Regions from separate parts of the Kovacikia sp. CALU 1929 genome, predicted to be linked through region 2. Evidence: predicted binding sites of a transcription regulator. Region 2 holds the regulator's gene; the other holds the start of a gene.
The links. The regulator NtcA, encoded in region 2, controls nitrogen genes in cyanobacteria. The targets are predictions, from matches to a motif close to TTTGTANNNNNNNNTACAAA.
Positions count from the first base shown of each region.

Region 1: a site for NtcA is predicted at 3,373-3,392, ahead of AC1S52_RS10290 (replication restart DNA helicase PriA). Genes of this name have one in related genera too.

Region 1 covers NZ_JBXBCF010000062.1:35,392-42,021, forward strand. The annotation lists gene AC1S52_RS10275 (hypothetical protein) at 1-7, shown strand, start outside; gene hemC (hydroxymethylbilane synthase) at 557-1,537, shown strand; gene AC1S52_RS10285 (glycosyltransferase) at 1,815-3,032, shown strand; gene AC1S52_RS10290 (replication restart DNA helicase PriA) at 3,651-3,884, shown strand; gene rlmN (dual-specificity RNA methyltransferase RlmN) at 3,928-5,061, opposite strand; gene leuS (leucine--tRNA ligase) at 5,199-6,630, opposite strand, start outside.
Region 2 covers NZ_JBXBCF010000075.1:160,884-167,513, forward strand. The annotation lists gene thrC (threonine synthase) at 2-1,126, shown strand; gene fabI (enoyl-ACP reductase FabI) at 1,281-2,075, opposite strand; gene ntcA (global nitrogen regulator NtcA) at 2,889-3,560, shown strand; gene nagA (N-acetylglucosamine-6-phosphate deacetylase) at 3,588-4,742, opposite strand; gene AC1S52_RS19225 (NUDIX domain-containing protein) at 4,832-5,287, shown strand; gene purE (5-(carboxyamino)imidazole ribonucleotide mutase) at 5,434-5,949, shown strand; gene AC1S52_RS19235 (SDR family oxidoreductase) at 6,033-6,630, shown strand, end outside.

The DNA of each region.
Region 1 (6,630 bases), on a different contig from region 2:
ATCCTGAGTGAGTCGCTTGGGGACAATTAAAGCTATCCCAAAAACCTCAGTGGTTAAAGCCCAGTGCTAAGTCCAGGACGTTTGCGGATAGGCTTTTTCGGATAGGCTCTTACAACGCTCTTGATGAAGACACGATAAAGCAATGTGAATTTGCGGTAAGCCATCCTGAAGCAGTCTGAACTTAGAGAAGAGTGGAGTGGTAGATGCACCCTGATCTAAATCCCCGGCTCAGGCTGGGGATTTTTTTTATTCTGGTTAGTCCAGTTCATCCCATACCACAGCAGTTATTCAGTCATAAGGTTTAGGACAAATAGCAAACGTAAAAACCCACACGGTTCCTTCTCCCATGACACCGTTTGGCTGGTGTTAGCAAAGCCTGGACATCTGACACCTGCAATACACCGATTTCTGCCAACTTGCCCCATAGAGTTGTTTAAACTCCTCAGCAGTCCTTAATTAACTGTAATATTGAATTCGCGCACCCTGGTGCAGATAGGGCTACACACTGCGGTAATGTGAAAGGAGTGACTTAAAACCCGTTTCCATTCCTGAATTTATGACACTGTCTGCATCGCCGACTGTTTCTAGCTCCAGCCGCACCATTCGCATCGGTTCCCGTAAAAGCCAACTGGCGTTGGTTCAGACTTACTGGGTTCAGGAGAATTTGCAGAAGGCATTTCCCGATCGCACCTTTGAAGTGCAAACCATGAGTACCCACGGCGATAAAATCCTGGATGTTGCCCTGGCGAAGATTGGCGATAAGGGTCTCTTTACTAAAGAACTGGAAGTGGGAATGCTGAATGGCGACATTGACTTTGCCGTTCATTCCCTTAAAGATTTGCCAACCCGATTGCCCGAAGGTCTGGTGTTGGGTTGTGTGACTGAACGGGAAAACCCAGCAGATGCTCTGGTTGTCCACGAAAGTCATAAAGACAAGCAACTAGATACCCTGCCAGAGGGAGCCGTTATTGGCACCTCTTCCCTCCGCAGACTGGCACAACTGCGTCATCACTATCCCCACCTCAGCTTTAAGGACGTGCGTGGTAATCTGAATACCCGTCTCGGAAAGTTAGATGCAGGCGAGTATGATGCGCTAATTCTGGCAGTGGCGGGTTTACAACGTCTGGAAATGGCAGATCGAATTCATCAGGTGATTCCGGCGGAGGTTTCCCTCCATGCCGTGGGGCAGGGCGCACTGGGAATTGAGTGTCGTGCTGGTGACACTGAGGTGTTGGAGTTGCTGAAGGCATTGGAACACCTACCGACTGCCTATCGTTGCTATGCCGAAAGGGCTTTCCTTCGAGAACTGGAAGGGGGCTGTCAGGTGCCGATTGGTGTCAACACCACACTGGATGGGGACACCCTTACCCTGGTAGGTATTGTTGTCAGTTTAGATGGGCAAAGGCTGGTTAAAGATAGTGTGACAGGACCCGCTACTGATGCGGAAAGGCTAGGAACTGAACTGGCTCAAACTCTGCGTCAGCAAGGAGCACAGGAAATTCTGGATGAAATCCTGGCAACGGTTCAGAGAAGCTAGGCTTGAATGGACTGAACCGAGTTTTCAATCCCCGGAATCTCAGAGGTTCCGGGGATTTTGTTCATGGTGTTTAAGACAACCTTTCAGCACTTTGCTATAGGCTTCACGGTTCCATGAAGCATTGGACAGGGTGAGGGAATCTCTAAATAAGAGAGCGGATTTAAGCCAGAATACCTTGTAGGATTTCCACCGGGATAGCCCTTTTTGGGGCTGCATGTCACCTGTGAGGAATTTCTGGTGAATACTACCAACGTCCCCCTTACTCCCCGCGATCGCCATGCATGTTGCCTATCTGGTGAACCAGTATCCCAAGGTCAGCCACAGTTTTATCCGTCGAGAAATTCTTGCAGTGGAAGCCTCTGGCGTTTCGGTGAGCCGGTTCTCTATTCGATCGCTGGATGCAGAACTGGTAGATGGAGCAGACCGACAGGAGTTTGAGAAAACTCGTTTTGTCTTGGCAGGTGGAGCCACCAAGCTACTGTTTAGTTTGGTGCAAGTAGCGTTGACCAGACCCGCACAGTTTTTCAACGCTACGCGGCTGGCATTCAAAGTGGGTTGGAAGTCAGAGCGGGGAATGGTGATTCACCTGGCATATTTGGCGGAAGCCTGCGTCCTGCTGAAATGGTTTTCCGATGCAAGGGTTAATCACGTTCACGCTCACTTTGGCACCAATTCCACGACTGTGGCGATGCTATGCCATGCCCTGGGGGGTCCACCCTATAGCTTCACGGTACACGGTCCCGAAGAGTTTGATAAGCCAACCGCGATCGCCCTGACCGAGAAAATAAACCGGGCTGCTTTTGTTGTATCCGTCTGCGCCTTTGGTAAAAGCCAGCTTTTTCGCTGGTGTGACTATAAGCAGTGGTCCAAGATTCATGTAATTCATTGCGGTGTGGATCATGCTTTTCTGGCTCAGCCTGCTATCCCGATTCCCCCACAGCCTCGGTTTGTTTGTGTTGCCCGTCTGAGTGAGCAGAAGGGGCATTTGATGCTGATTGAGGCAGTCAGCCAGCTTGCCAGTGAGGGAAATCAATTCAAACTGATTCTGGTCGGGGATGGTCCCCTGCGGGGGCAGATTGAAGGCATGGTTTCCCAACTTGGTTTGCAAAATCATGTTGAAATTACCGGTTGGGCAACCAATGCCGAAGTTCAGCAACAATTGATCCAGGCTCAGGTGATGGTACTACCCAGCTTTGCAGAGGGTTTGCCAGTCGGAATCATGGAATCGCTGGCACTCTGCCGCCCGGTCATCAGCACCTACATTGCCGGAATTCCAGAACTGGTAGAACCCGGTCAGTGTGGTTGGTTAGTGCCTTCTGGTTCCACGCAAGCTCTGGCAACCGCGATGCGAATGGCTCTGCAAACTCCTCTAGAAGAACTGGAGCGAATGGGCAAGCATGGCTCTGAGCTGGTTACCAAACATCACAATGTCGTCATTGAGGCACAGAAGCTAGTCAAACTGTTTCAAACCTATTCTGAAAGGGAGCAGGACTAACTCATTGTTTTCACTACCCCTTCAGATCCGCTTCACAAAGTAGGCTAGTGGTAAGTCGATCAATGATTGACGGGTAACCAAAATCCAGGTTATTGGTTGGGGTTAAATTTTGCGGGTCTTCGACCCGTCAAAATTTTCCTGACGGAACACTAGTAGTCTAGGGCATAAGTAATGCTGCCTTTGTGAAAGGCTGGCAAGAGGTTTAAGCCCCTTGCTAAAGCTATTCAGACTTACGCCATCTTGTACTAGATGGCTCAGTCAAGGGAAAAGAATTCTTCAGCAAGGGAGCTAAAGAGCCAACAGCTAAAAGTTAACAAGGTTTTAAGACTTGTAAAGTCGATTTGTAACTTCTGACACACCGTTGCTCAAAAGCATTTAGACTTTTGAAAGTACTTAAAAATAGGTAGAACCTAAAATCAGTTGATCCCTATCAAGAATTCATAAAAAGCAACCGCTTTCTGTCGAAAGGTTTATTGCCAACCCGCATAAATACCGACATAATAGTAATCTCATCCTGGTCGAGCAATCCGCTTCACAAGTGTGTTTTCTTAGTCAATTTTGATACTTTTCGTTACTTGTTAATTTCGATTTACGTAGTTTCAAATGTAAAGTTTTCCCATGAGTACTCTTCAAAATTTGGTTAATACACAAGTGTTTAACAATCATTCTGTTAATGACATTACTGTAATCAACATTTGCTGCCCCAATTGCGGTAGCTGTGCCGAACGTCATCACCTCAATACAGAGCAACTGATTAGAACTCAGTGTCCCGCTTGCGACTATTTGATGATTACCTGCGCTCAGACTGCCAGGGTGATAGAGGCTTATGCTCCAGGCATTTTTGCGCGGTAGCGATCGCCCTTTCCCAGCCAATTTCCCTTTCGTCCAGAAGCGTCTATTTCATTTCTGAGGCACGCAGTTGTCCACAGGCAGCATCGGCTTGCAGTCCGCGAGAGCGCCGGACACTCACTGTAATGCGATGGGCTTTGAGGGCGTCCACAAACGCTTGAATCCGGTGACTATCGGGACATTTGTAGGCTACTTCCTTGATTGGGTTATAAGGGATCAAATTGACGTGGCTCTGGAAGCCGCGCAGATGCCCCGCCAGTTCGATCGCGTGTTCGGGACAGTCATTTAGCCCCGCCAACAGGATGTATTCAAAGCTGACTCGCCGACCTGTGATCCGCACGTAATCCCGGCACTCCTCTAGCAAAGCTTCCAGGGGATAATGATGGGCACTGGGGATCAATTGCTCCCGAATTGCTTGATTGGAAGCATGTAAACTCACTGCCAGCGTTGCTTGCAGGTTGTGGTCTGCCAAGCGGCGGATATGTCCAGGAATACCCACGGTTGAAATTGTGATCAGGCGTTGCCCAATGCCAACATCCTGGTTCAGACAGCGAACCGCCGCCAGCACATGCTCTGTATTCAGCAACGGTTCCCCCATTCCCATAAACACAATATTGCTGACCCGTTGCTGAAAGTCTTCCTGAACGGTCAACACCTGATCCACAATTTCATGGGTTTCCAAATTACGCAGAAATCCCCCCTTGCCCGTGGCACAAAAATCACACGCCATTGGACAACCAACCTGGGAGGAGACACAAACGGTAAGGCGGCTAAGGGAGTTTTGAGTTTTGAAGTCTGAATTTTGAGGGGTTCCCTGTCGCCTATTTGCCCTTGTCTGTCCCCGAAATGTTGGAATTCCGACGGTTTCGACGATGTTGCCATCGGCAAGGCGGAGCAGAAATTTGACGGTGCCATCGGGGGCGGGGGAGCGATGGTGCAGGGTTGATCGCCCTATGGCAATGGCTTCTAGCTCCGATCGCCACTGTTTTGGGAAGACGGAGATTTCGGAAAGCGATCGCACGCCTTTCTGGTAAATCCAATCATGCAGTTGTTGACCCCGGTAAGCTGGCTGCCCCTGCTGCTGCACCCACTCAGATAACGCTGCCAGGGACCGACCAAGTAAAGGAGTTATAGGGGGCTGGGGTGTTTCCGCCGGGGTTGGTTGGGTGAGTAGTGTCATTGATGGTTTGTGCGTCAGGCAATGGGCAGCTTCGTGGTCAAGATCCCCGGTGTTTTGTTGAGTTTAGTTTAATGCGGGATCGTTATCCCAGACACCGGGGATCTGGGAGTTGGGTACATAGATCGCGTCCTTAGTTCTTAGCCCACTACAAAGTTGACTAATTTACCGGGAACGACGATCGCCTTCTTAATCGTTTTCCCTTCAATGTACTTCTGGGCAATGTCCGATTCCCGGGCAAACTGTTCCAACTCCTCTTTGCTCAGTTGGGCGGAAGCCTGAAGCGCTCCCCGCGTTTTGCCGTTGATCTGGATGACGAGGGTAATTTCATCCGCCACCAGAGCAGCCGGATCGACTGTTAACCAGGACTGACGATGGATGGAGTCGGTATGTCCTAATCCTAACCAAAGTTCTTCTGCAATGTGGGGAGCAAAGGGAGCCAGCAAAATGAGCAGTGCCTTAATTCCCTCTGCGTAAACAGGAGAATCTTTGCAGGCAGCATCGGTCAGCGCATTGCTCAACTTCATCAATTCGGAAACAGCTGTGTTGAACTGGTACTCGCCTTCCAGGTCTTCAGTCACCGCCTGAATCGCCGTATGGATTGCCCGCCGCAGGTTTTTCTCAGTTCTAGTAAGATCTTGTGAGCCAAGTAAAGAACTAATTAATTGAACGAGGTTATTAGCTATAGGCTCACTTGCCAGAATTTGAGGATGTATCTGGTTGATCCTGGCAAGGAAATCATCATTTCCTAATTGATCTCCGAAAACTATAGGCGGAAGTTCAGCTAGTTGATCAAATTTTCGTAACCATTGAGCCTCAGTCACAAATGGAAGCGCAATAATCGCTCTAGCAGATCTGAAATGTTGAACTTGATCGTATTCCTCGGTCCAGACATTAATTTGTTCCTGAAGGGATAGGTTAGCTTGCTGTAACCATTGATCAATCCTGCCAGAAGTTAAATCATCTATTGAGACAAATTTTTGCTCAATACTAATAATCCCTAATTCCGCATCTGCAATTAAAATATCAAATTGCCTTTGAAGAAGTTGAGTTGTCTCTGGTTGAGGTATGTAGGGGGAGGTGTAGTCACTACGACAAACATGATTCCTGCCGACAAAAGCACTGTGAATCGTATTCCAAACAACAAATTCTGTGACCAGCCGCCAGACCCGGTTGAGAAAGCGAAATTGTCCTTCCACATCCGCTTCGTCCCACTCCAGATCCTTTTCGGGGGGCGCTTTGAACAGAATGAACATCCGGGCAGTATCGGCACCGTATTTGTTCACCACATCTCCCGGTGCCACCCCGTTGTACTTGGATTTGGACATTTTTTCATAGACTACTTCCAGTGCATCACCTGTCTCTGGATCGATGGGATGGGCGAAGTCTGTGATGTTCATGGGCACGACGTATTTCCCAGTTTTGGGATTTTTATACGTTCTGCCCTGTACCATGCCCTGGGTCAGCAAGCGCTGAAAGGGTTCATCAAAGTTAAGCAAGCCGCGATCGCGCAGTACCTTGGTAAAAAAGCGGGAGTAGAGCAGGTGCAAAATAGCGTGTTCAATCCCACCC
Region 2 (6,630 bases):
CGTGTCTCTAACTCTATCTGCATCCCAGACCTTCCCGACCGATCCCCATTCCCCATCCCCCTCTCCCTCGCAGGGCTGGCATGGGTTGATTGAGTCCTATCGGCAATACTTGCCTGTAACTGAGCAAACGCCAGTGATAACCCTCAATGAGGGCAATACACCATTGATCCCGGTGTCTGCGATCGCTGAGCAAATTGGCAAACAGGTGCGGGTATTCGTTAAGTTTGATGGCTTAAACCCCACCGGCAGCTTCAAGGACCGGGGCATGACGATGGCAATTTCAAAGGCAAAAGAAGCCGGCGCGCAAGCCGTGATCTGCGCCAGTACGGGTAATACCTCTGCTTCTGCTGCTGCCTATGCTGGACGCGCTGGAATGCGTGCCTTCGTGCTGATCCCCGATGGCTATGTCGCAATGGGTAAGCTGGCACAGGCGTTGCTTTATGGTGCTGAAGTTCTAGCGATCAAGGGCAATTTTGACCGGGCACTGGAAATTGTGCGGGAAATGTCTGCGAATTATCCGGTTACCCTGGTTAACTCCGTGAATCCCTATCGGCTTCAGGGGCAGAAGACGGCTGCGTTTGAAGTCGTGGATGTCCTGGGTGATGCTCCTGACTGGCTCTGCATCCCGGTTGGCAATGCCGGGAATATCACTGCTTACTGGATGGGTTTTTGCGAGTACCACCAGGAACAGCGGTGCAGTAAATTGCCGCGTATGATGGGATTTCAGGCAGCCGGTGCCGCCCCCTTGCTGTTGGGCAAGGCGATCGAGCATCCCGAAACCCTGGCAACCGCGATTCGCATTGGCAATCCGGCAAATTGGGAGCGGGCGATCGCGGTTCAAGAAGCTAGCCAGGGCAAGTTCACTGCTGTCACCGATGACGAAATCCTCGATGCCTATCGTCTCCTCGCTTCCCGTGAAGGAATTTTTTGCGAACCGGCAAGTGCCGCCTCTGTGGCTGGGCTGTTGAAAGTCAAAGATCAGGTTCCAGCAGGAGCAACCATCGTTTGTGTTCTGACCGGCAACGGGTTGAAAGACCCAGACTGTGCGATCAAACACAGCCACAGCCAGTTCAAACAGGGCGTTGAGCCGGATTTGAAGTCGGTTGCTGATGCAATGGGGTTTTAAGGAAAGCGATCGCGGGGGTGGTGAGGAGTGAGGGATGAGGAGTTGTTGATTGTTCGTAGAGCCTCCAGACCTCCGAGGTTTTGAAAACCTCGGAGGTCTTAGCCTGACGAGTTAACATCTCTATCTTTCAACCCGCAACTCTCAACTTTCTGTTTCACGCCTCCCCTTTACCCTCACTCATTCCCATAATTTCGTAGCCTGCATCAACGTAAATAATTTGCCCTGTGATCCCGCTTGAAAGGTCACTGCACAAAAAAGCGGCAGTATTGCCAACTTCAGTTTGAGTCACGGTGCGGCGCAGGGGAGCAACCTGTTCAACATGGTGAATCATGTCAAGGATGCCGCCAACCGCAGAAGATGCCAGAGTCCGGATGGGTCCAGCGGAGATGGCATTAACTCGGATATTTTGGGGACCTAGTTCTGATGCCAGATAGCGCACATTCATTTCCAGAGCTGCTTTTGCAATCCCCATCACGTTGTAATTGGGGATGACCTTGACTCCTCCCAGGTAAGTGAGCGTGACCACACTGCCCCCTGCCGTCATTAGCGGTTGAGCAGCGGAGCATAGCTTGATCAATGAATAAGCGCTAATGTCCAGGGCGGCTGCAAATCCGGCGCGCGAGGTATTAGCAAAACTGCCTGTCAAATCTTCTTTGTTAGCAAAGGCAAGGCAGTGAATCAGAATATCGAGCTGTCCCCACTTGTCTTTGACGGTTTCAAAGGTTGATTGAATTTGCTCGTCGTCCTGAACATTGCAGGGAAGAAACAGAGAGGGCTGTACTGGCTCTACCAGATCCGCAATCTTTTTAACGCGGCGTTCCTCATCAGGCAGATAAGTTATTCCAATCTTTGCTCCTGCTTGATGGAGCTGTTGGGCAATGCCCCAGGCGATGGAACGATTGTTAGCGATACCAGTAACCAGGGCGTTTTTTCCAGTCAAATTCAGCATAACTCTCAATCTGTAGGTAAGTGGTGAGGTGTCAGGTGTCAGGCTTCGACGTGAGCTTCGACGTGAGCGCTCAGCCGAACAGTGTCAGGTGTTGGGCGTTAGGTGCCTTTATTCTTTTTCGCTTCGTGGACTGCTCTATAGAGAATACTCAAAGATGGGGTATATCGGATAGCAAAGGTGTGCAACATAATAGGGAAATGACGTTTCCCGTCTAAACTGTGGTTGACCTTATAGATGCGCTCGAATCCTTGACTCCCTGGATTAGGGCATTCCCACTTGATTGAGAATGGTGATACAGCGGTTCTCATGCTGATGCGGTACAAGCTGGTGGTTTGTTATGAGTCATTAGTCCCTTGGGGGCAACCAATGACCAATGATCAAGAACGACCAAAAACGTACTTCACAAAGTTGAGAATTGCTATATCGCGTTTTTAAGAACAGTATTTGGCAGAAGAAACGCCAGTATCAAATTAATTAACTGTGGTGATAGCGTTTTTGAATTCAATGAAGTAATGGATAGCCGTAGAATCCTTGAGTCAAACAGATGAGATGTACCTCACCCAGAAAGGAAACGCTATAAGATGTTCTTAAACCATCTGGATTGGAGTTCAGGTGGTGCAAGTCCGAGTTAAATTTAAGCCTTTTTAGACAGCGAAGGGTTAAGGCAGTAGTCCAATATGTAACATCAGGCACAAAAACCTGCGGTGTAGTAAGTTTAAGTGTTCTAAGTTACAGATCTATCATTAGGTTCACTTAACTTAGGGCTGTACCTATTAGTTAACCGGGTAATCTTTTGGGTAGCAGGTAGGGTATATGGTTGTGATGCAAGATAAACCATTGGCATCTGTATTCCGCCAGATGGGGGGCGGGGCTTTTCCACCCGTTGTTGAAACGTTTGAACGGGGTAAAACAATTTTTTTCCCAGGAGATCCAGCCGAGCGTGTCTACTTTCTTCTTAAAGGGGCAGTCAAGCTATCCAGGGTTTACGAGGCGGGAGAAGAAATTACGGTCGCATTACTGCGAGAGAATAGCGTCTTTGGAGTTCTTTCACTGATCACCGGGCACAAGTCCGATCGCTTTTATCATGCCGTTGCATTTACCCCGGTTGAATTGCTCTCAGTCCCAATTGAACAAGTTGAAAAAGCACTGAAGGATAATCCTGATCTATCGATGGTTTTCCTGCGAGGGCTATCGTCCCGGATCTTACAGACTGAAATGATGATTGAAACCCTGGCTCACCGGGATATGGGTTCTCGGCTGGTCAGTTTTTTGCTGATCCTATGCCGTGATTTTGGGGTGCCCAGCAGTGATGGGATCACGATTGACCTGAAGTTGTCTCACCAGGCGATCGCGGAAGCAATTGGCTCCACCCGCGTTACCGTCACTCGCTTGCTTGGAGATCTACGCCAGGACAAAATGATCTCCATCCACAAAAAGAAAATAACTGTTCACAATCCAGTGACGTTAAGCCAGCAGTTTACTTGAGGAGGAGAGGAGAGGAGTTTGTACCCCTTACTCCTTTCCCCTCACTTCCCTCTCCAACCTGTTCCAGGTCAGTTCACCATCAGAGGTAAGATGCCATCGGAGAAGGTGGGCGGGTTGACCAATGTGGTTAGCCGACAGCCCGATCGCCTGACGGGGAGAACAAGTTACCAGGGCGATCGCTTGCTCCACGCTGCAAAGCCCCCATCTAACTAGATTTTGTGCGCCGGTGAGTAGGGGGAGGGTGGTTCCAGACAGGGTGCCATCGGGGAGTCGTGCTGTGCCTTCGTGAACCTCAATCTGGCGGGTATCCCAGGGATAGGTGCCATCGGGGAGTCCCAGGGGAGACAGGGCATCGCTGACTAAAAATATTCCCTGTTCGTAATTGCTTGCTTTGAGCAAAATATCCATCATGGTGGGGGAAACGTGCTCACCATCAGCAATCAGCCCGCAGTAAACGTTGGGGTTGGTGATGGCGGCTCCCAACAGTCCAGGTTCCCGGTGGTGCAGAGCTGGCATGGCGTTAAAAGCATGGGTGACCATAGTGGCTCCCATGCTAAACGCTCGTTGAGCCTGGGTTGCCCTTGCCAGAGAATGTCCCAGGCTGATGGTAATCCCCAAAGACTGGAGATAGGGAATGACCTTGTCGGTCTGATCCAGTTCAGGTGCCAGAGTCATGACCTTAACAAGGCTGGCATAGTCTCCCAGAACTCGTTTGACGTTCTCTAAAGTCAGGGGTAACAAATGTTCTTCGGGGTGTGCCCCTCGTTTCTGAGGATTGAGGAACGGACCTTCCAGGTGAACACCGAGCACTTGAGCAAATTTTGTCTGGTGACACTGGTGAAGGGTGGCAAGCGATCGCTGAATATTCTCGACTGAGGTAGTCACAATCGTTGGTAGAAACCCATCAACCCCCTGGTGCCAGAGAAACTCGCTAATATCCTTGATCTGGGTGCAATGGTCAGGATTGAGGTCAGGAAATGCCAGCCCTAGCGCTCCATTGATCTGGAGATCAACCCCTCCCAGGGAAACCCAATCACCCTCAACATCCAGAGAAGCTGTATTTTCAGGATGGGATAGCAGGGTTGGGGCGATCGCTTCAACCACTCCTTCACGAATTAAGATGTGCTGTAAGCCGTCCTGCCCAACAATGCGGGAATTTTTCAGAATCAAATTCTCAACCATGACACCTGACACCTGACACCTAACACCTTCATTTTCACCGCTTGTGTTCTAATCTTGAAATTGAATCGTACTGACTGGAGAAATAGGGTTTGCAAGTCCAATCGGGGTTAAAACGCGGCAAAGATTACATTGGGGTAGGGGTAGGGGCAGTTATTTTTGAAAACGGACAAATTCTCCTGATTGAGCGTTTGGTGCCACCAGAAGCCGGATATTGGGCGATTCAAGGAGGTGCCGTTGAGTTTGGCGAGACGATTGAAGCGGCAATCAAGCGGGAAGTTAAAGAAGAACTTGGGGTTGAAAGCGAAGTCGTGACACTGCTAGGAGTCACCGACCACATTTTGCCCGATGAAGAAGTTCACTGGGTTGCTCCTGTATTTCTGGTGAAGATTACAGCAGGTACGCCTCAAAATGTAGAAAGCCACAAACACCGAGACTTACGCTGGTTCTCACTCAATGACTTGCCCGATCAGATCACCCTGACAACCCGCTATGCGGTAGAGTTCCTGAAGAGCTACGATAGCAGGAAACAGGGAGTGGAGAGTTGAAAGTAGAGAGTTGGGGCGATAATCGGTAATGGGCGAAACAGTTACCTGACATCAAAAACCATCACCTTACATTCACAGTCCACTGACTACTGACTACTGACTACTGACTACTTTACCAACAACAACTAACAACCTCTCACCCTTCCATGTCCCCACCCCTGATTGGCATCATTATGGGCAGTGATTCGGACTTGCCCACGATGAAGGAGGCGATCGCAGCCTGCGAAGAATTTGGCGTTCTCTATGAGGTGGGGATTGTCTCGGCACACCGAACACCTGAACGCATGGTGGCATATGCCAAAGAAGCTCATCAGCGGGGACTAAAGGTAATCATTGCCGGAGCTGGAGGAGCTGCTCACCTGCCGGGTATGGTTGCGGCATTGACCCCGCTACCAGTGATTGGGGTTCCTGTTCCTAGCCGCCACTTGCAAGGAATAGACTCGCTTTACTCGATTGTGCAGATGCCTGCGGGAATTCCGGTGGCGACTGTGGCGATCGGCAATGCCCGCAATGCCGGACTGTTAGCCATACAAATTCTGGCAACCCATGATGCATCTCTACTGGAAAAGGTTCAGCAATATCGTCAAAGCCTGAATCAGATGGTAATGGAGAAGCAATCTAGGCTGAATCAAATCGGATATCAGAAATATTTGGAGATGTGAGTGCTAGGAGGGATGTTTGAAAATGGGTCATGGTCTATCTTAATCCGAAGGAATAGACTTGCAAGACATCGGAGGTAAAGGCAGTGAGTGATCGAGTACTCGTTGCAGGAGCAACAGGCGGCGTTGGGCAATTAGTGGTTGCCAGATTGATCCAAAAAGGGATGCCAGTGAGGGTTCTCACTCGTGGAGTAGAGCGGGCACAAAAAATGTTTGAAGGGAAGGTTGAGGCGATCGCTGGCGATACCCGTGACCTATCCACTCTCCCAGCAGCAACCCAGAATATCTCTTACATCATTTGCTGTACAGGAACGACTGCCTTCCCTTCTGAGAAATGGGACTTTGAGGTACCTGAAACCAGCAATCCAGTGCAGCAGTGGTTGGAATGGGGACAAATTTATTTCAATCCAGACTACCGCCGCACAAAAGCCAGAAACGGTCCCCAACAGGTTGATGCCGAAGGGGTTCATAACTTGGTTGCAGCGGCACCTCAAGATCTAAAGCGCTTTGTGTACATCTCATCCTGTGGAGTTGAGCGGAAAGATCAGTTTCCCTACACGGCGTTAAACGCTTTTGGAGTACTGGATGCCAAGCAGAAAGGCGAACAGTCCATCATTTCTTCGGGACTACCTTACACCATCATTCGACCAGGGCGGTTAATTGACGGACCCTATACTTCCTATG